Regions from separate parts of the Enterococcus hirae ATCC 9790 genome, predicted to be linked through region 2. Evidence: predicted binding sites of a transcription regulator. Region 2 holds the regulator's gene; each other region holds the start of a gene.
The links. Region 2 encodes NrdR, which represses ribonucleotide reductase genes. Its sites were predicted from a motif close to ACACNATATATNGTGT; they were not measured.

Region 1 (5,820 bases), 260 kb from region 2:
ATTAAAACTAATCAAAAAAAAACGAAAATCAGAATAACTGCTTTTCGTTTTTTCAGCTTGTTCATACGAATACTTTGACCGCACGCTCAAGTTAATTTTTGAACTGTTACACTCTTACTTGAATGTTGCTAAATTGAACACTATCTGATCGTTAGGTGATAATTTAATATCATTTGCTCCTTTTTCCGCCATTTTGCCGTTGATTGTGAACGTCCAATATAATCCTTTATCTTTGTCTTGTGCATGCCCATCAATTGCCGTCACAAAACCATTGTCTTCTTTCACTGAAAACTGTTTTTTTAGTAATTCCAACAAGGTCTGATTTGGTTGGTAAGTAACGTTTTTTGCCGATAGTTCTTTTCCCTCTTCTTGCAAAGTGATGGTCACTTTTTTTGTAGTGGCTTGTGATTGAGCGCTTGATTGTTCTGTCGTGGTAGGTGATTGACAACCAGTCATAACGATCATACTTGATAAAGCAGCTAATAATACTATAAATTTCTTCAAAAAAAACACTCCTATTTATTAATTTGTAAAAAGAATTAACTTAAGTTATCACTTTAAACATTATAGATATGATTCTTAGACAGTTAGATTTTAATTCAAACAGTAAGGTCTGATAATAATTAATGGAATACTTTCCCAGCTCGCTCATAGAATGGTTCTTTAATATGATAAACCACATTGACATAACGTGCCAAGACAAAAAAGAGATCCGATAACCGATTAATCAGTTTATAGCTCATTTGATTCGTTTCTGTTTCTTCCAAAATCAATTCAGTGATTTCACGTTCCGCTCTTCGGGTCACTGTTCGGGCAAGATGGAAATGCCCTGCTACTGGATGTCCACTAGGCAAAATAAATTTGTCGATCACCGGTAGTTTTTCTTGATAAAAATCAATCATTTCTTCCATTTTCTCCAAATCTTTTTTAGTCACGATCCGTTCTTTGACTTCCGTTGGTGTGGCAAAATCTGTTCCGATATCAAATAGTAATCGTTGAAGTTGGATTAATTGTTCGATCAAAAGTGCAAATTTATCAGGATCTAATTCTGCAACGATCGTTCCTACCCAAGAGTTGATTTCATCCACACTTCCATAAGCTCTAACACGAGAAGCTGACTTAGCTAGCCGTTGCCCTCCGATAATACTAGTCATCCCAGCATCACCACTTTTAGTATAGATTTTCATGGTACCATGCTCCTTTTTAAACTTATAATCCACACTTTAGTTGTACTTTACAATGGGTGCAAGTACTGCAACCTCCGATTTCTTCAATTGTACCTTCATGACAAATCGGACAGCGCTCTTCACTCGTTGCTGAGTCGTTTGAAGCTTCTGTTAGCAAAACATCTGGGTGTACCTCTGATGTTACTAGCTCATCGGTAAAACTATTTTCTTCCGCTGATAAAGTCAGGACTTGTGAATCTCGGCTACCGTCAACATATACCGTACCGCCTTTTGCCCCACCTTGATAAAGTCGTTCGTAAATATCAGCTACTTCTTTAACACGATATCCCTTAGGTGCGTTGACTGTTTTGGAAATGGAGCTATCAACCCATCGTTGGATCGTACATTGGACATCCACGTGAGCTTCTGGTGAAAGCTCCATTGCTGAGACAAAGTATTCCGGTAACTCTGAGGCATCTGCCTCTGGATGTTTCGCTATATATTCGTCAACGATTTCAGCGTGTACTTCAATGAATTTTCCTAAGCGACCGCTTCTAAAGTAGGAAAAAGAGAAATAAGGTTCCAATCCCGTGGAAACACCAGTCATCGTACCTGTCGAGCCAGTTGGTGCAACGGTTAATAAGTGTGAATTACGGATTCCATAAGTTAAGACACCTTGCCTAATATGTTCTGGCATCTTTTTCATATACCCAGAATGGATAAAACGCTCACGTAATTGTCGTGTTTCTTCTTCGTTCTTACCAACTAAATAAGGAAAACTTCCTTTTTCTTTTGCCAATTCGATCGACGTTTGATAAGCTGTAACGGCAATCGTTTCAAACAATTGATCGACTAACGCATTTCCTTCTTTAGAGCCATACGTTTTGCCGCAATAGATCAATAAGTCGGCTAAGCCCATCACCCCTAAACCAATACGACGTTCCCCTTTTGCTTGTTGCTCATTCTTGTCAAAAAAATAAGGGGTCGCATCAATAACATTATCTTGGAAACGTACACTGGTTCTAACCACTTCTGCAACTTTTTGAAAATCGATTTCTTGGTGCTCATCTACCATATTCGCTAAATTGATAGCTGCAAGATTACATACCGCATACGGTGTCAATGGCTGTTCTCCACAAGGATTTGTTGCAACGACTTTTTGTCCATAGGCAGCAGCATTAGTCATCTCATTGGCGTTATCAATAAAAAAGATCCCTGGTTCCGCAGAATAAGTAGCACAGTAAGTGATCAATTCCCAAAGCTCTCTGGCTCGAATTGTTTGATGAACTTTCACTTTACGTCCTGTCGCTTCCCACTCACGAACATCACCGATTTCAGCCCAATGTTGATCATAATCAGCCATTTCTATTTCTGTATACTCGTCAATAGCAGGAAAACGCAAATCATAGGTCTTATCTTGTGCGACAGCTGCCATGAATTCCTTTGTCAGACAGATTGAAATATTCGCCCCTGTTAAGAAGTCAGGATCTTTGACACTATAACTTCCACCCATTTTTAATTTTTGCTTAGCCTCTTTGATGAAAGCATGTTCTGCAAATTGCAAAAGCCCCTCTTCCTTAACCAAGACTTCAAATAGCTCCCTTTCTTCTTGAGTTAAAGGAGAAAAAGCTAGTTTCTCGCTTGCTAATTGTTTGATTAGGGGATTTTGACTTGTAGTTATCAACTGTTGCAGGATCAACGGATTCTGGATTTTTGAAATAATAAATTCAAAAATATCTGGGTGCCAATCATTGAGCATGATCATTTGCGCCCCTCTGCGACTTCCTCCTTGCTCGACTAAATGGGTGAGATTAGCTAAATCATTGAGCCAAGAAACAGCACCAGAAGATTTTCCATTTACGCCATGTACGACAGCTGATTTTGGTCTCAAGGTTGAGCCATTCGTTCCTACTCCACCACCACGACTCATGATTTCCATGACTTCTTCTCGGTGTTTTGCTAAACCAGAACGAGAATCTTGAATAAATGGCATGACAAAACAATTAAAGTATGTGACTTCTGATTGCGTACCAGCACCATATAACACCCTTCCTGCAGGAATCAAATTTTGTTCAGTCAATTGTTTGTAAAAATCTTCAAAAAATTCAGCTTTTCTATCGCCCTCGACTTGACTAATTCCGAAAGCAACTCGAGCAGCAATTTGTTCATAATACAGCTCTAAAGGTTTTTCAACTTCACTTTTGTTTCTTTTAACGAATCCACGAGCTATTTCTTCAGGATCAGTCAAAGAGGAGCGAAATTCCTCTTCCACTTCGATCGTTAAATCGTCTCCAGAGTGCTGAATGATCGTTCCAATTCCACGAGCCGGGTATTGTGGATCCGCATGTACCGTCAAGACGACTAGATCACCTATGGTTAACGTCTGATTATGTGGATCTTTGTAAGTATATCGATCCAACATGACCAAGCGTGAAATCCCTTCAAATGTCAGTTTCATTTGTGGATCAATAGGTTTGACCTCTGGATAATTCCGTATATCCTGATTAAGTTTTTCTATATATTTTTTTGAATAAATTCCCATTCCATCGCCACCTTATCATAAAAAACACTATATATAGTGTCTGTTAATTATTATCACACTACATAATGTGTTTTTCAATCTTGTAATAAAAAAAATTTATGATATAATGAGAACTATTATCAGTGAAGGAGCAGCCTCAAAAGATGAACACATTTAAACAAAAACCTTACTTTACGATTCACAAATTTGCTTATTTGTCATTATTAATTGCTGCCTGTGTCGTAGGCAGACTTTTTTTTGCTTGGTTACCAAATATTCAACCTATGACAGCAATTCTTTTACTACTTGCGGCATTTGGTTCTTTAACAGATGCTTTAATCGTCTCCATATTGAGCTTATTCATCACTAATCTATATTTAGGATTAGGGACTTGGACAATCAGTCAAATGCTCGCCTTCAGCGGGATTGTTTTGTTTTTTCATTGGATGAATCAGTTACCTATAGTCGCTAAGCATGTGACTATTCAAGCAATTTTGAGCTTTATTTGTGGATTAATTTACGGTTTGATTGTTTCACGAATTGAAACTTTCATCTATCAACTTCCCTCTTTTTGGGCTTACTATTTTCAAGGACTTCCTTTTGATCTCGCCCATGGTATAGGTAATTTCTTTTTTTATTTGATTCTCTTTCCCGCATTTCAACGGATACTGTTTCCGCTATACAGTAAGACGCTTGATGACAGATATAAAAAATAAATGACGTGAGAATCCTTATTTTATCAGCCCTCTGATTATTTTTGTCTAACTTTTTTTGAGGGTATAGAATCAGAAGTGATTCTTCTGTCCCAGTTTTCATTTAGCCATAAAAAGTGGGATATTAATCAAATTTTTTCTGATTAATATCCCACACTCATTTATCATGTAATCATTTTTAGAGTTTATTGATTGTTATCTATGTAACGGGTTAAACTTCTCAATTTCTTTTTCTCGTCTCTCTCGGCTTATTCTTGGTCTATTCTCCAACTCATCTATGAATTGCTTTAATATGGTGGGGTTAAGTTTAGTAAAGTGTCTATTCTTCATAAAACTTGCTATCGCTTGCTTAACCGCTTCATTTTCTTTTCTTTCTTCAATTAATTTTTCCACTCTTGAGGTTTGATTTTCTATAAGTTCCTTAGCGTCCTGTTCAGCGATTATTTTTAGATCATGAATAAATGCTATACACGTATCAGGAGTCAAGGGATTAAACTTAAATTTATTAAGGTCTCCAATTAGTGCATCTTTTGTTTCCTTCGGCAAACGTGTATCTGAGTGAATCTTATGCCTTGTCTTAAGGTAGTCAATATAAAAAGTTTTATTTTGGCTAGTTACTTCTATTGTATTTTGGGTCTCTATTAGGTTGTTTGGTTGTATGAGTTTGCTCTCATCTGGATGAAGTGGAAGTCGTTGGATGACCCCTTCTGCTACATCATCTTTAAGTTCAGAAAGAAATTCACCTATTGCTGCTAATGTTTCCGAACTAACAGGTTCACCCTCCTCAAGCTTACACTCTTCGATTAGTTGAAAAGCTATAGTAGCATGATTATACAAAGTATTTCGAGGTCGTTCGCTTTCATTATTTGCAATTTTTTGATTTGTTTCTTTTTTCTGTTCCATGTTTGGCATGTTATTCTCTCCTTTAAAATTTTATGTACTGCTTCATCAATTTATCAGAAAAAAAATACATAAGAAAACTTTTATTTCCAAGAAAAGAAAATTTTGCAATTTAATACCATTTAATTGATTAAAATTCTAGGTTATTACTTTTAATTTCTGAGAATACAAGGTCAAGAATAGTATTTTCAAAGAAAAATGCATCATGAAATTATATTTGAGTATTCCTATACATAACAATTCCTTTCATAATATTTCATTGATTTTTTAATCCCAGTTTTAATTTAGCCATAAAAAGTGGGATATTAATCAGATCAATATCCCACACTCATTTATTATGTAATTATTTTTAGAGTTTTATTGATCACTATCTTTGAAATTGATCCTTTTTGTTTAGATATGCCTGTGACTTTGGTAGTACAGATGTTTTTAATTGCTCAATTCTTTTTTTCGTAAGTCTTCCTTGCTCGGATTTTCCTTGCTCACGTTTTCTTTTATTAAGGCTTCTTTGTTCTGAGCT
Region 2 (5,820 bases):
ATGTGGATGAAGCGCTTTGGGAAGCAAAGATCCATCCAGAACAGCCAGCGGATACATTGAAGCCCAAAGAAGCAGAGTTGTTACGAAAAGCAATTATTGACGTGTTGTCTCGGGCAATTGAGGCTGGCGGAACGACGATCAGGAGTTATCTCAATGCGTTAGGCGAGTCAGGTAACTTTCAAGTAGCTTTACATGTCTATGGTCAGACTGGTCAACCATGTGTTCGTTGTCATACACCGATCGTCAAAACAAAAGTAGCGCAAAGGGGGACTCACTATTGTCCAAATTGCCAAAGACTAAAAATCAGCAAGTAGGCTATGTCTTAGGCTTAACTGGTGGGATTGCTACTGGGAAAAGCACTGCAGCAGCTGTTTTTAGCCGTCACCAAATCCCGATGATCGATGGAGATATCATCGCCCGTGAAGTCGTCCAACCTCAGACTCCTGGATTGGCGGCAATCGTTCAAGAATTTGGGGAAGAAATCCTTCAAGAAGATGGCTCGCTTGATCGAGTAGCTTTAGCTAAGATTATTTTCGATTCGACAGAACAAAGACAAAAACTTGATCGCTTATTAGACCCCTTTATCCGTCAAGCGATTACGGAACAGATTAAGCAACAAAAAGCAAATTATCCTTTAGTTGTCGTTGATATCCCTTTATTATTTGAAGGTCATTATGAACAGGAAATGGATGCTGTAGCAGTCGTTTACCTTCCAGAAGAAATTCAATTGCAACGTTTGATGAAAAGAAATCAATTGACACTAGACGAAGCAAAGAAAAGAATACAAAGCCAGATGCCGATTGAAGAAAAGAAAAAATTAGCAGATATCGTTTTTGACAATTCCGGTAGTAAGGATGAACTGACTTGTCAAATCGAACGTTGGCTCTCGGACTTCAACAATCGATTTCTTTGAGTATATTTAGATAGTTTGCTATGCTGAATATAAAGAAAAGAGGGGGATTGGTATGGGGACTTTTAAAAATCAAAAAGATAAAGTAGTCGGTTCTGCAAAAGAAAAACTAGGAGAGATCTTGAATAAAGATGAACTGGTAGATGAAGGACGGGCACAATCAGAAGCTGCAAAAGAAAATGATGAACGCTACAAAGCCAGAGTCGATGAATTAGAAGACCAACAAGCAGAAAAAGAAGCCAAGGAGCAAGATCTGACACAAGAACGAAAAAAAGATGATCCAACACACAAAAAAACACCTTTACCAGAATCCGATCATATTCCTGAACAACAAAAAATCGATGAACAACGAATGAAACATTATACAGGGATTGAAGAAAAACTTTAATGGGTATAACTTAGACTGTTGAAACAGAGAGTGAGACAAGTTTTGTCTCACTCTCTGTTTTTTTTGAAGTATGCACCTGAAAGAAGTTTTTAAGAAGCACTGTTTTACATGCAGTTTTCTCGAAAGTCAAGCCTAATTGTTTTGCTTTGGAACAATTTCGATCAATCGATTGAAAAAAAGGTTCTTCTAACGAGGTTTTTTATACAGGAGAGTCGCCTGTAAGAATTGTTTCATGTTATAATACAACTAGTTACATGTGTGAAACTTTTTTTATGAAAAGCAGGAGTGAATCATAAAAATATTGTTTCATACGTAATTATTTACGTAACTATTATCGAGTGAAAATTTATCCTTTGAATGTTCGTTGAATCAATACTATATAAATTGAATCAATACTATATAAATTGATTCAATATATTAAATGAATGTATATCAGAAAAATTTCAGATTAAGAGGTGAAAATAATGAGATGTCCTAGATGTCAACATAACAATTCCCGAGTGATTGATAGTCGACAAGCGGATGATGGTCGAGCAATTCGTCGAAGACGAGAGTGCGAAAACTGTTCTTTTCGTTTTACAACATTTGAAAGAATTGAAGCAGCACCTTTATTAGTGATCAAAAAAAATGGGGAACGGGAAGAATTTAATCGTGACAAGATTTTAAGAGGATTAATCCGTTCAGCAGAAAAAAGACCAGTTGCGATGGAACAAATGGAACAAATCGTAAACCATGTTGAAAATCGGGTGCGAAGTCTTGGTGAAAATGAAGTATCGACGACGTTGATCGGAGAATACGTGATGGAAGATCTGGTCAATTTAGATGAGATTGCTTATATCCGTTTTGCCAGTGTTTATCGTCAATTTAAAGATATGTCGGTGTTTTTAAAAGAATTACAAGACATCGTTGATAAAGCAAAAGAAAATAATAAAGAGAATCACAAAGAAAACAACGAATAAATCAGAAATAAAATCAAGTCATAAAAGGAGGCCAAATTCCTTGGATAACGCATGGAAAGAGCTTCAACCTAAAAATATCTACCAAGGAAGAAAAAGCTATCCGCTAAGAGAAGAAGGGAAATCCTCATTACTTTATCTCTACCAGCCATTAATCGGCAGTGAAGCTTTGAGTTTGTATTTTACCTTACTATCAGAAATTCCTTTACAAAAAGGCGTTGGACCGGAAGGATTACATGCTGATCTGTTAAGTAGCTTGAATTGTGGTATTCCTCAGCTTTATGAAGCACGAAAAAAACTAGAAGGGATCGGACTTTTAGAAGTTTTTTTCAAAGAAGACCCTAGCTTAGGGGGATGTTTTATTTATGAGTTACTTGAGCCAATTGAACCGTTAGCATTTTTTAAAGATACATTATTGTCTTTTCTGCTATTAGAAAAAGTCGGTCAACGGCGTTTCGATCAGTTGATCCAACTATTTCAGCCGGAACATTTTTCGACGAATGATTATCAAAAGATCACGAAGAAATTTTTAGAAGTATATCGCTTTAATGAAAAAACATATGCTGCAGATCAAGAGAAACTCGAGGGAAACCAACAGTCATTTACAACCAAATCAACTGATCTGGGGAAGTCCATGGAACAATCCACTCTTGATTGGCGCTTTTTGACAGATTGGTTGGCAAAAAAACATATCATGAATCTAGATGAATCATTGAAGGAACAGTTAACAATGTATCATTTACTTTATGGCGTGGATGAGTTGACATTAGGTGAATGGGTCGTACAAGCGTATGATTTTTCTGAGCAGACAGTATCTGTCAAAGAGCTTCAACGCATCGTATTGGTGAACCAACAGACGAAGCGAACAAATACATTGGCTAATCAAAATGAAGAAGCAACCTCTGCCAATCAGAATGAGACACCTAAGGAAGCAACTGCTCTGACAAATGCGACACTACAGTTAGTGAACGAAGCCAAAAGCATTCCGCCAATGAAATATTTAGAGGCACTGAAACAAGCAAAAGGCGGCTATGTGTCAAAACAAGAAACTTGGCTTTTACAGGATTTAGTTTCACAATCGGGATTGTCGAATAGTTTGATCAATATCCTGATCAATTATGTCTTAGTAATCAAAGATCGTCCTAGCTTAACCGCAAGCTTTGTCAACACGATCGCTAACGAATGGGCACAAAAAAAGATCATGACCCCAGAAGAAGCCATTGAACATATTCGGAAAACCAATAGCAAAGTCAAACAAAATACTAAAAATACGAACCAGAATTATTCAACTAATCGTCGAAACGTTCGTCGTGAGAAATTACCGGATTGGGTCAACCAGCCTAAAGAAGAGAAAAAAATCAGTAGTGAGAAAAAAGCGGAGATCGAACGACGATTCAAAGAATATTTTGCCAAGAAGGAGGGAGATAGCTAATGGAAGATGTAGGAAAAGAATTAAAGCGGATCATCAGCCAGCGAAATTATCAACAAAAATTTGCTGAAATGATCGAAGAAGTCCTCAACGATCCAGATGTGCAAGCCTTTTTGGCGGATCACAAAGATGAATTAACACAAGCAGATATCGAAAAAAGTTATGCAAAACTATATGAATTTGTCCAAGAAAAACGAAAATACCAAAAAAATGACCCTACGATGATCGCTCCTGGCTATGAGCCCAAGCTAACCTTGAATTTTCATTATGTCGATGTGACTTATGTTCCAACAGAAGCCTTATTGGCGAAGAAAAGACAAGAAGAAATCAGGAACCGGATCAAAGCTGTCGATATGCCAAAAGATATCCAAGATGCTTCTTTCAATAATTTTGAGCGTACCGATGGACGGAGCTATGCGAGCTTTGAAGCATTAGACTTTGTGGAAAATTATAGTGCAAGTCCCAAAGACTATCACAAAGGACTCTATTTAGTTGGCAGCTTTGGAATAGGAAAGACCTATCTTTTAGGAGCGACTGCCAGAGAACTAGCCATTAAAGGCTTTACAACTACACTTGTCCATTTTCCAACTTTTGCTGTTGAAATGAAACAAGCGATTGGAAAAGATCAAGTCGCAGAAAAACTAGATGCAGTCAAACGTTCACCGATCTTAATGATGGATGACATTGGCGCTGATGCCATGAGTAGTTGGATCAGAGATGAAGTCTTTGGTGTGATTTTGCAATATCGAATGCAAGAGCAACTGCCAACCTTTTTCTCTTCCAATTTTACAATGAATGAATTGGAGCAACATCTTGCTGTGACACAGCGTGGAGATGAAGAACCATTGAAAGCCAAACGAATCATGGAACGGATTCGTTATTTGACAAAAGAAATTGAAATGACTGGACGCAATCGGAGAAATGGCTAGCGAAAAGAGAAAGCATAGAAGTCATAATTGTAGCCTTAGTAGGCTTAGAAGATGTGATCGAGAAAGCTTTTTGCTGAATTAGTTATTGCCATATTTCCTGCCTATTGCTTTGATGGGTAGGAAAATAAGCAATGCAAACAATTAATTGAGAGAAGTCTGCAAATAATTCTCTTTTCAATGACTCTCGATGTTCACTTAGTTATTCAAGAAACTCATAATTTGAGATGAAAGTGTATCTGAATTCATACTTAACGCCACTTTTATTGATCGTAACAAGCTACAAAAGTGGTGTCATACTGGATAGAGTGATGATTACAGAAGCTTACGCCTGATCAATAGTCATCATGGTAACGAAAAAAGACAACCATAAATTTCTGATGAACAAGTATCAAAAACAAAATTGAACGACTAAAAACAGAATGTATTGATTATCGTCAACTAAATAAAAAGTCAAAGAACGATCATCAATTGAAGTAATGTAAATAATTAGCCGGAGGATAAAGATATGAAAGTGATTTTTTCTTGTTTGTTGGCGACAGGGTTACTTTTTTCGCTAACAGGTTGTGGTAATGGAGATAAAAATGAGGCATCGATCGATTCGATTAGTGCGGAAACAACGACTAAAGCGAAGGATTCTTCTAACGAAGGACAAAGTATTTTTAAGGGTGAAATTGAAAGTATTGATGATTCAGTCGATGATACCATTCAAATCAAAGTGGTCAATGTAGATGAAATCGAAGACCCCGAGAATATTGGAACCTCTTTTGATAATGATGGTGTAACACTAAATGTTTCGAATGATCAATTAGTCGGAGGTAAGGAATCTTTTCAAAAAGGTGACGAGATCAAGTTTACTTTAAAAGAAAAACCAATTATGACAATGTCAATCCCTCCGCAAATTCCTGGTAATTCGATCGTTGAGGTAAGAGTTATTGAATAGTCAGTGTTAAACGTTTCGTAAAAGCAAATAGCTCATCAGGAGATTTGAAATTTTTCTTTTTCAAATCTCCTTCATTTATAGGGAAAATGTTATAATGAGGGGGAAGGAGTGAAGGTATGAACCACTTAGATTTATCGAAACGCTTAGCATTAGTGGGAGAACATGTCCCAACAGGAGCGTTTTTAGCAGATATTGGCTCTGACCACGCTTACTTGCCAGTTGCATTAATGTTAAAGGATAAAATTGAATTTGCTGTAGCTGGCGAAGT
Region 3 (5,820 bases), 1.1 Mb from region 2:
TTTTCTTTCCTGCCATTTATTCTCCTCTTCCTTCTCTTTTTCAGTTACATCTTACTATGGGAAATCAAAATAAGCAAAAAATCTTAAAAAGGTTTTAAGTCTGTTCCTTGGAGAAAAATCAAAAGAAGCAGAATCAACCACTCAAAAAAACAACGAACGATGAACTGTTTTTCGATCATCACTCGTTGTTTTTATCATCTCACATCCGTTAGATTTTCTTTACTGGGCAAGCACTTTTACAGTCATCACACGTTTTTCCTGATTTGATACGTGAAAATATAATATAACCAGCACTGCCAAAGATCAATACACTTAATAAAAAAGTCGCCATTTAATTTCCACCTTCTAATGATAACGTCAAAATTTCTTGTTTCTTCTGCTGCTTTTTCAATAAAGCGTAACCTAATCCAATCAGGACCATACCTGCTAAATAAGTCGAAAATACGATAGAGCCGCCTTCTAATAAATGAGCGAACTGATAAATCATGAAGCTTACCAAGTAAGCAAACCCACATTGATAACCAACTGCGATCAGTGTCCATTTCCTTGAATTCATTTCACGATGGATCGCACCGATTGCTGCAAAACAAGGGGCACAAAGCAGATTGAACGACAACAAGGAATAAGCAGCAGCGGAAGTATACGTACCTTGTAATGCTTGCCAAATCTCTCGACCATTTTCCGCTACTTCTTTGTGCCCAAACAAAATACCAAAAGTCCCAATGACATTTTCTTTGGCCACTAATCCAGTGATCGTAGCTACTGTTCCTTGCCAATTCCCCCATCCTAGTGGTTGGAAAAGAGGAGCCACAATCCGTCCAACACTTGCTAGAATACTTTGATCTTCTGTAACAGGTTGACCAAAAAAGTTATACGAAGAAGTAAACCAAATCAAAATACTTGAAACAAAGATGATCGTTCCTGCTTTTTTGACGAATGATTTACTGCGGTCATAGGTTTGGCGTAAAATCGTTGTTCCTTGTGGAAAATGATACGCTGGTAGTTCCATAATAAATGGTGCGGTATCGCCAGCAAATAACTTCGTCTTCTTCAACATGATCCCTGATAAAACGATGGAAGACATACCTAGAAAATAAGCAGAGGGTGCTACCCAAGAAGTATGGGGGAAAAAAGCTCCTGCAATCAAAGCAATGATTGGTAATTTAGCAGAACATGGCATAAACGTCGTGACCATAATCGTCAAGCGCCGATCTTGCTCATTTTCAATGGTTCGGCTAGCCATCACCCCTGGAACGCCACAACCTGTAGCAATCAACATAGGAATAAACGATTTTCCTGACAAACCAAATTTCCGAAATAAACGATCCATCACAAAAGCGATCCGTGACATGTAGCCACAATCTTCCAAGAAACTTAAACACAAGAACAAGACGATCAGCTGAGGTAGAAAGCCCAACACTGCGCCTACCCCTGCTATGATTCCATTGAGGATCAATTGTTGCATCCACTGTGCCACTTGCCAGTTGACCAGTACCTGTTCGACGTGTTGTGGCAACCAGCTGCCAAATAACGTGTCATTGATCCAATCAGTTCCCATTGTTCCGATTGTTTGAATCGCTAAATAATAGATCAGCCACATGACAAAAGCAAAAATTGGTAAAGCGAACCAGCGATTAGTAACGATTCGATCGATTTTATCACTGATGGACAAGCGAAATGAATCCGTAGACACGACACAAAGTTCAGTAAGTTGCGTTAGCCATTCATATCGTTCATTAATAACTATTGTTTCGCTATCTTCATCAAATAGTCTCTCTGTCAGACGAATCAGCTGCTCAATTTCTTTTTCTTGTTTTGTCGTTATTGTTTGTTTTTCCCATAACTGTGGATCACGCTCAAAATATTTGATGGCAGACCAGCGTTGAAAAGGCTGATCTTTTCCTAATATCTCTTCGATTTCATGGATTGCAGCTTCTAGTCGATCGTCATAATTAGTTAGTAAGGATACCTTCTGTTCTTTTGGCTGCTTGGAGGCATCAATGATTTTCTTCGTGAATTTATCCAATCCTTCTTTTTTCAATACACTGATAGGAATCACAGGTATGCCTAAACCATAACTTAATTTTTCGACATTGATTTTTTTGCCATTTTTTTTAATGATATCCATCATATTCAGTCCGATAATGATGGGGATTCCTAGATCTAATAATTGTGAAGTCAGATAAAGATTTCTTTCTAAATTTGTGGCATCGACAATATTGATGATCAGATCAGGACATTCGTTGGTCAAATAATCTCTCGCAATTACTTCTTCAGGTGTATAAGGTGACAGGGAATAGATTCCAGGTAAATCTTGAATCTTGATTATCGGATTCTTCTTCATTTTTCCTTCTTTTTTTTCCACCGTTACCCCTGGCCAATTCCCTACGTATTGTTTAGCACCAGTTAAGGCATTGAATAAACTACTCTTTCCACTATTAGGGTTACCGACTAAAGCTACCTTCATTTTTTACACCTCTTTTTGCACAAGGATCAACATTGCTTCTTCTTTACGAAGCGTTAACTCATACCCTCGCAAGGTAATTTCTAACGGGTCTCCTAGTGGTGCTAATTTTCTTACGGTCAAAGGAACATTTTTCGTTACACCCATATCCATCAAACGCCGTTTAACAGCGCCTTTTCCATGTATCCCTACAACGATTCCTCGTTCTCCAACAGTCAGTTGATCTAATGAAGTCCAGTTATCCTTAGAAAGTTCGTTCTTTTTCACTAAAATTTGTTTAAACAACTCTCGATCGATCGCGATCCGATTATTTTTTAGCAGGACGATTCCATTACTTCCTGATCGATTGATAACAACGAGTTTACTTCCAACGATTATACCGAGATTTTGCAAATGTTTTTTGACTGCTTCACTCGTTTGCAATTTTTCAATTTGGTAAACAAGATTTAGCTTCGCTTCTTCTAAAGGGACAGTGGCATCTAAAGATAAAGTAGCATTCAAATTCATAAATCGATTTTCATCTCCTTCTTGTGAAAAACATCATGATAGTTCTTTCTATTTATTTTCCCTATTATTTACTTCATTTATCAACATACATTGAGAATCATTCTCAATAAGAATACTCTCGTTACTTGATAAAGTCAACGAACGTTGTGATTTTATGAGCGAACTTTCATTTAACCACTTAATAAGGAGATAAAAAAATCTTTTCGGGGATTTTTCCACAACCTTCACTGTACTAAAACAAGTATTTTTTCCCCTGTTACTTGTTTTCAGCTGTTTTTCAAAAACCACAAAACATAGTATTCCACAGTTTCCACAACACAAGATGTAGTGTTTGTTGTTTGACTTTTTTACTAATAGTTTTATACTATTCATTATAGATAAACAAGAGCTGTGGAGGAGGCAATACACATGAATGTCAAAATATTTTCTAAAAATAATTGTATGCAATGCAAGATGGTCAAACGCTTTTTAACTGACAACCAAATCGATTTTGAAGAAGTTAATATCGACGAACAACCAGATGCAATTGAATGGTTAAAAGCTCAAGGATTCCAAAGTGTTCCTGTCATTACGTCAGATGCACAAACGGTGATCGGGTTTCGACCAGATCAACTTCGCAAACTTGCTAGTTAGTCACCAGTCAATCGAAATGGAAAAGAACGTAGAATTGGATTTGATGGAATTGAGGCACTTGTTTTTGCCGTAAACTCCCCAAATCCTTTTTTACAGCACGAAACAATATTCACTATCAAAATATGGAATGAAGGTTGGGCGTACTTATGAGTCTTAAGCAGTTAAAAGATGTTAGTTACTTTAAATTAAACAATGAAATCAATCGACCAGTAAATGGTCAGATCCCGCTAAATAAAGATAAAGAAGCGCTAACCGCTTTTTTTGAAGAAAATGTCAAACCAAACACGATGACGTTTGCAACAGCAATGGATAAAATCAATTATTTGATTGAAAACGACTATTTAGAGTCAGAATTTATCCAACTGTACTCTGCTGAATTTATTGAATCACTTTATCAATTTTTAGCAGAACAACACTTTACCTTTAAATCATTTATGGCTGCCTACAAATTTTATTCACAATATGCGTTAAAAACGAATGATGGTACTGCTTATCTTGAATCTTATGAAGATCGAGTAGCTTTCAACGCACTTTATTTTGCTAATGGTGATGAACAATTAGCGTTGTCTTTAGCAGATGAAATGATCCACCAACGTTACCAACCTGCTACCCCTTCTTTCTTGAATGCCGGTCGGAAACGTCGTGGGGAACTCGTTTCTTGTTTCTTGACACAAGTAACTGATGATATGAACTCTATCGGTCGTTCGATCAACTCTGCTTTACAACTATCACGTATCGGTGGTGGTGTTGGGATCACTCTTTCAAACCTACGTGAAGCGGGGGCACCGATCAAAGGTTATGAAGGAGCAGCAAGTGGTGTTGTCCCTGTTATGAAATTATTTGAAGATAGTTTTAGCTATTCAAACCAATTAGGTCAACGTCAAGGTGCTGGTGTCGTTTATTTGAACGTCTTCCACCCAGATATCATTGCTTTTCTTTCTGCCAAGAAAGAAAATGCAGATGAAAAGATCCGAGTAAAGACACTTTCACTTGGTGTAATCGTTCCTGATAAATTTTACGAGTTAGCTCGTAAAAATGAAGAAATGTATCTTTTCAGTCCTTATAGTGTGGAAAAAGAATATGGCGTGCCATTTTCTTATGTCGACATCACTGCTGAGTATGATCATTTAGTAGCGAATCCTAATATTCGGAAACAAAAAATCAAAGCACGTGAACTTGAAAATGAAATTTCGAAATTACAACAAGAATCCGGTTATCCTTATATCATCAATATTGATACAGCTAATCGTGAAAATCCAGTTGACGGAAAGATCATCATGAGTAACTTGTGTTCGGAAATCCTACAAGTTCAAACACCTTCTGTTATCAATGGAAAACAAGAATATGAAGTATTAGGAACGGACATCTCATGTAATCTCGGTTCGACTAACATCGTTAACTTGATGGACAGCCCTGATTTTGGTCAGTCTGTGCGTACGATGACACGGGCATTGACTTACATCACAGATGCTTCCGATATCGATGTTGTCCCTCCAATCCAAAATGGAAACAAATTGAATCATACGATCGGACTAGGAGCAATGGGCTTACACACTTTCTTTGCGAAGGAACAAATGGCGTATGGCTCTGAAGAATCCTTAGATTTCACAAATATTTACTTTATGCTTTTAAATTACTGGACATTAGTTGAAAGTAATACGATTGCTCGTGAAAGAAAACAAGTCTTCCATAACTTTGAAAAATCTGCTTATGCAGATGGAAGCTATTTTGATAAATATGTTACTGGAGAATTCCAACCAAAATCTGATAAAGTAAAAGCTTTATTTGAAGGAATCTTTATTCCAACTGCTGAAGATTGGGAAAACTTAAAACAAGCGATCATGACCGATGGTTTATACCATCAAAATCGTCTAGCTGTAGCACCGAATGGTTCGATTTCTTATATCAATGACACTAGTGCAAGTATTCATCCGATTACACGCATGATCGAAGAGCGTCAAGAAAAGAAAATCGGGAAAATCTATTACCCAGCGCCTTATCTGTCAAATGAAACAATTCCTTACTATACTTCAGCTTATGACATGGACATGCGAAAAGTCATTGACATTTACGCAACTGCTCAACAACATGTAGATCAAGGAATGAGTTTAACCCTATTTATGCGTTCTGAAATCCCAGAAGGTCTATATGAATGGAAAACAACGACTAAACAAACAACACGTGATTTGAATATCTTACGTCACTACGCTTTCCAT

Region 1: EHR_RS11545 (vitamin B12-dependent ribonucleotide reductase) is a predicted target of NrdR. The motif match lies at 3,733-3,748, and genes of this name have one in related genera.
Region 3: nrdH (glutaredoxin-like protein NrdH) is a predicted target of NrdR. The motif match lies at 3,287-3,302, and genes of this name have one in related genera.

What each region holds. Positions count from the first base shown of each region.
Region 1 covers NC_018081.1:2,427,438-2,433,257, forward strand. Annotated here, with positions in the region: gene EHR_RS11535 (DUF4430 domain-containing protein) at 115-504, opposite strand; gene EHR_RS11540 (cob(I)yrinic acid a,c-diamide adenosyltransferase) at 624-1,187, opposite strand; gene EHR_RS11545 (vitamin B12-dependent ribonucleotide reductase) at 1,210-3,708, opposite strand; gene EHR_RS11550 (DUF6580 family putative transport protein) at 3,852-4,403, shown strand; gene EHR_RS11555 (hypothetical protein) at 4,596-5,312, opposite strand; gene EHR_RS11560 (hypothetical protein) at 5,668-5,820, opposite strand, start outside.
Region 2 covers NC_018081.1:2,166,940-2,172,759, forward strand. Annotated here, with positions in the region: gene mutM (DNA-formamidopyrimidine glycosylase) at 1-314, shown strand, start outside; gene coaE (dephospho-CoA kinase) at 278-913, shown strand; gene EHR_RS10310 (hypothetical protein) at 966-1,298, shown strand; gene nrdR (transcriptional regulator NrdR) at 1,763-2,257, shown strand; gene EHR_RS10320 (replication initiation and membrane attachment family protein) at 2,298-3,686, shown strand; gene dnaI (primosomal protein DnaI) at 3,686-4,612, shown strand; gene EHR_RS10330 (LptM family lipoprotein) at 5,118-5,552, shown strand; gene EHR_RS10335 (tRNA (adenine(22)-N(1))-methyltransferase) at 5,669-5,820, shown strand, end outside.
Region 3 covers NC_018081.1:440,818-446,637, forward strand. Annotated here, with positions in the region: gene EHR_RS02140 (GntR family transcriptional regulator) at 1-16, opposite strand, end outside; gene EHR_RS13955 (hypothetical protein) at 209-331, opposite strand; gene feoB (ferrous iron transport protein B) at 332-2,467, opposite strand; gene EHR_RS02150 (FeoA family protein) at 2,471-2,971, opposite strand; gene nrdH (glutaredoxin-like protein NrdH) at 3,380-3,604, shown strand; gene nrdE (class 1b ribonucleoside-diphosphate reductase subunit alpha) at 3,751-5,820, shown strand, end outside.